Regions from separate parts of the Peribacillus sp. NPDC058075 genome, predicted to be linked through region 1. Evidence: riboswitches for the same ligand, from Rfam matches in the RefSeq annotation. Region 1 holds a riboswitch; the other holds the start of a gene.

What was found. Region 1 has a riboswitch for lysine ahead of dapA (4-hydroxy-tetrahydrodipicolinate synthase). Riboswitches for the same ligand answer to the same signal wherever they lie in the genome.
Region 2: another riboswitch for lysine. It lies ahead of ACFVS1_RS18595 (amino acid permease); the one in region 1 lies ahead of dapA (4-hydroxy-tetrahydrodipicolinate synthase).

The regions. Positions count from the first base shown of each region.
Region 1 covers NZ_JBHVSL010000001.1:1,569,054-1,571,263, reverse strand. The annotation lists gene ACFVS1_RS07885 (DUF2690 domain-containing protein) at 1-322, shown strand, start outside; lysine riboswitch at 811-989, shown strand; gene dapA (4-hydroxy-tetrahydrodipicolinate synthase) at 1,127-2,023, shown strand.
Region 2 covers NZ_JBHVSL010000002.1:172,889-175,098, reverse strand. The annotation lists gene ACFVS1_RS18595 (amino acid permease) at 1-1,069, opposite strand, end outside; lysine riboswitch at 1,165-1,349, opposite strand; gene ACFVS1_RS18590 (LacI family DNA-binding transcriptional regulator) at 1,605-2,210, opposite strand, start outside.

The sequences.
Region 1 (2,210 bases):
TGGATATGTGCAGCTAAAAGGCAGTGCGTATTGTCATACGGCGTGGGGTTACTTAAAGTTTTATTCGTCTGCTCCTTACGATTATTATGCAAATGTTTGGGGTGACAGTTTTAATGGCACGACTAAGAGAGCATTTACAAGTTGCGCTAGTTCCGGCGGTAACGGATGGATAAAGAAAGGTCAAACGTCCGGTAATACTGCACAATTATGGAATTTAGATCCGTATAATGCTTTGGCCAAAGCAGGTATTTATTCTTCAAGTGGGGCTCTCATGCGAACACTGGTCGTTATTAATGAGGTACTAATGCAAACTTTCTGTTAACGACGGTATAATTACGTACATTTTTGCCATCTTTACTCATTTTGATTTAGTCCATTGCGCAGTTCAATGCGTGATCAATTTTCTTTGTTAACAACCCCACGAATCTTAATGGCTTTGGAAAGAGATACGTATGCTGTATCTCGTTCCAATTTTGTATCAGTGGGCCCTACTTACTAATGAAGCGATCGTTTTCTTGCTTCCCACGTCACGGATTTTCTTATCTTGCTGTCCTCCCCACCTTGATACCTTCTTTAAGCTATATCTATTGTCAAAACTGACGATAAAAAGGGTGAAACTTTTCATACAGTTTGTTTTATAAAACTATTAATTTTGAGTTACTAAAAAAGATGAATACAGCCCTATACCGTCTCCATTCCATTGATCATCCATGAGTTCTAAAAAAATATTTCTAAAATATGCCTTGCAATAGAAAGGATTCCTTGTTATATTACAGTCAATTAAATATTTTCTTACTTCGTACTTTTTGAAGTGAGGATAGAGGAGCAAAGACCATTAGTACACATTTTGAGGAGAATGAGATCCTATGACTATTGTGGAAAGGGGAATTTGCCGAAGCGGAAAGAATCTCATGTTCTTGAAGCTGGTTCTGCTATTGAATAAATACAGGACTGTCATATAGGAAACTATATGGAGGGCTATCTTACGCGCTGAAACGATTTTTTTGATAAATATTGTTTCTTCTGCAGCAGCGAACCCTCGTTGTTGCTTTTTTGCGTTTACTCCTGAATGGGCCTAACCACCTCTGAATTTTTTAAAAAATATTATACAAAAGGGTGTGTAGTTATGAATTTTGGCCAAGTTTTAACCGCAATGGTTACCCCGTTTAATCATAATGATGAGGTTGATTTTAATGCTACGAGAACTTTAGTAAACTATTTAATTGCTAATGGTTCTGATGGATTAGTAATAGCTGGTACAACTGGAGAGTCTCCTACATTAACAACGGAAGAGAAACTAGATTTATTCAAAATTGTGGTTGAAGTTGTTGATGGAAGAGTTCCAGTCATAGCTGGAACTGGCTCAAATAACACTAAAGCTTCTATCAGCTTAACAAGGCAAGCAGAGGCAGCAGGAGTAGACGGAATCATGCTCGTTACCCCTTACTATAACAAGCCGTCTCAAGAAGGATTATTTCAGCACTTCAAGGCTATTGCCCAATCAACATCATTACCGGTAATGCTTTATAATATTCCAGGACGAAGTGTTGTAAACATGTCAGTAGAGACGATTGTTAGCCTCTCAAAAATCAACAATATTGTGGCAGTAAAAGAAGCAAGTGGTGACTTAGATGCCATGGCACAAATCATTAGCAAAACAACTAGTGATTTTACATTATACAGCGGCGATGATGGGTTAACATTACCGGTTCTAGCCATCGGTGGAACAGGCATTGTTTCGGTTTCTTCACACATCATTGGAAATGAAATGCAAGAAATGATCAATAACTTTAAAAATGGCGATGTCCATAGTGCTTCCGCTACGCATCGTAAACTTCTTCCAATTATGAAAGCATTATTTGCGGCACCAAGCCCAGCACCGGTGAAATCAGCATTACATATGCGGGGGTTAAATGTTGGAGGTGTCCGCTTACCATTGGTTCCTTTAAACGATGAAGAAAAAATAGCACTACAAATGGCACTACAACCTAGAAACGAAGAAGCTGTTTTGTTAAATAAATAAAGGTACGATTCATTCAACTATACTTTAATACCGGATTTCTAATTAAAGACCATAATTAACTGGATAAAATCTTAAAAAGCAGTGCAACTCATAAAGAGTGCACTGCTTTTTAATCGATGCACGGCTCAGTGCTTAAACTAGTTGAGCAATATAATGATTTTATAAGATTAAGGGCAAAAGCAGAATC
Region 2 (2,210 bases), on a different contig from region 1:
ATGCAACGCAGCCAACTAATGAAGTCACGATAAGTGCATTCACAGGTACGCCTCTTTTATCTAGCTTGCCTAGGAATTTCGGTGCTTTCCCGTCACGTGCCAAGTCCCATAGCATACGGGTTGAAGCGTACATGCCAGAGTTACCTGCAGAGAGTACGGATGATAAAATGATCGCGTTCATGATGGATGCAGCAAATGCAAGGCCGGCACGTTCAAATACAAGCGTGAATGGACTTACGGCAACATCTTGACTCAATAAACGTGAATCCGTAAACGGAATGATCATTCCAATAACGAAAATTGCAAGGATATAGAACAAGAGGATGCGCCAGAAAACGGATCTGATCGCTTTAGGGATATTTTTTTCTGGATCTTCACTTTCACCAGCAGTCACTCCAAGCAATTCGGTTCCTTGGAATGAAAAGCCGGCAGCCATGAATACGCCAAGAATCGTGAAGAACCCTCCGTTAAAGGGACCTTCGCCCATCGTGAAATTGGAAAAACCAATTGGGTCATTCCCACCCATGATTCCGAGAATGATCAGTACACCCGTAATCAAGAAAATGATGACTGTCACGACCTTGATCATGGCAAACCAGAATTCCGTTTCCCCGAAACCTTTAACTGACATGTAATTGATAAGAAACATAGTGATTAACGCAATGGCACTCCAGATAAATGAAGGGCTATCCGGGAACCAGAACTTCATAATTAAGACAACGGCTGCCAATTCGGCGGCAATGGTGATTGCCCAGTTATACCAGTAGTTCCAACCAATCGCAAAACCGAAAGATGGATCGACGAATTTGGATGCATAGACACGGAACGAACCGGCCACCGGCATGAACGCTGCCATTTCTGCAAGACTTGTCATTAAGTAATAAACCATGATGCCGATGACCGCGTATGCCACCAAGGCACCGCCGGGTCCGGCTGAATGAATGGCACCGCCACTTGCTAAAAATAAACCTGTTCCAATCGTTCCACCTAATGAAATCATCATTAAATGACGCGCTTTCAGGCTCCTTTTCAGTTCAGTAGGGCTTGATGGTAATTGTGAATTTGACAATTGATGTTACACTCCTTTTTATTGGAAGGGAACGAAAAATAAAAAACAGCAGTCGAAAAAGATCGACGGCTGTTTATAATAAACCCGTTTATCCTTCCGAAGATAGCTCCCCACGCTTTTTGAAAAAACGTGACAGTGGTGTTCCTGTTCGGTAACACCGCCAGCAAGAATATACATGGAATATACCCTAACTTCGGCAACTTATCCTTTCAAACGGAGTCTTTAATTTTCCAGAATCTCGTCCGTCTTACTTTTATAAGCTGCAGCCTCTAACTCATCGGTAAATGAGGAAGTATTCAATTTTCTAATATCGTTGCGCCAATTTGTAAGTGACGTCGTACGATTGTACTCATGAAATGCATGCAACCGTTAATAGATTGCTAGTAATTGAGTAAACTTTACTATATCAAAATTATAAAATAACTTCTGGGATATCGCAATGATTATTTTGTGTGGTTATTTTTTCCTAGTAAATGAAAGATGGCAATAAGGAAAGATTCAAGTGATAGTATACCAAAAAAAAGCATCCTGATAACTAAACGGTACTCCTTTTTATAAGGGCATAGTCCAGTTTTACATGTTTGACCACTTCAGGATTCTCAAATAGATCCACTGCCATTTTACCAATCCATTCTAGTGGTAAGGAAATGGTTGTGATGTCAAGCATTTCACTCAGGCTATCATTATTGAAGCCGAGAATGGCCACATCTTCCGGTACCCTTGTACCCGATTTCTTAGCGGTAAGAATGAAGCCTGCCGCCGTGTCATCATTCGTGATGATGAGAGCTTCAGGTTTGTCCGTCATTGAATTCCAATCCTGAAACAATTGTTCACCGTCTTTGATGTGATAACTGCCTTCAAACAGCCATTCCTTATTGTTTATCAGTTTATGTTTTCTCATGATATCGTTAAAGGCCTTTGTACGATGGGAACTATTTCTGCTCTTTTTACGGCCGAGACTGTATCCGATTTTTTTATATCCTTTAGTAATTACGTACTCAAGGGCACAGGAAAAAGCGGCATAATGATCTATGCTGATGGATGAGAATTCGGCCTGGGCTGTATCTTCACATAAAATAATCGGTCCGTATTTTTGATAATCCAAGAGGATTTTCATTTCCAAAATCCTTGAACAAACGAT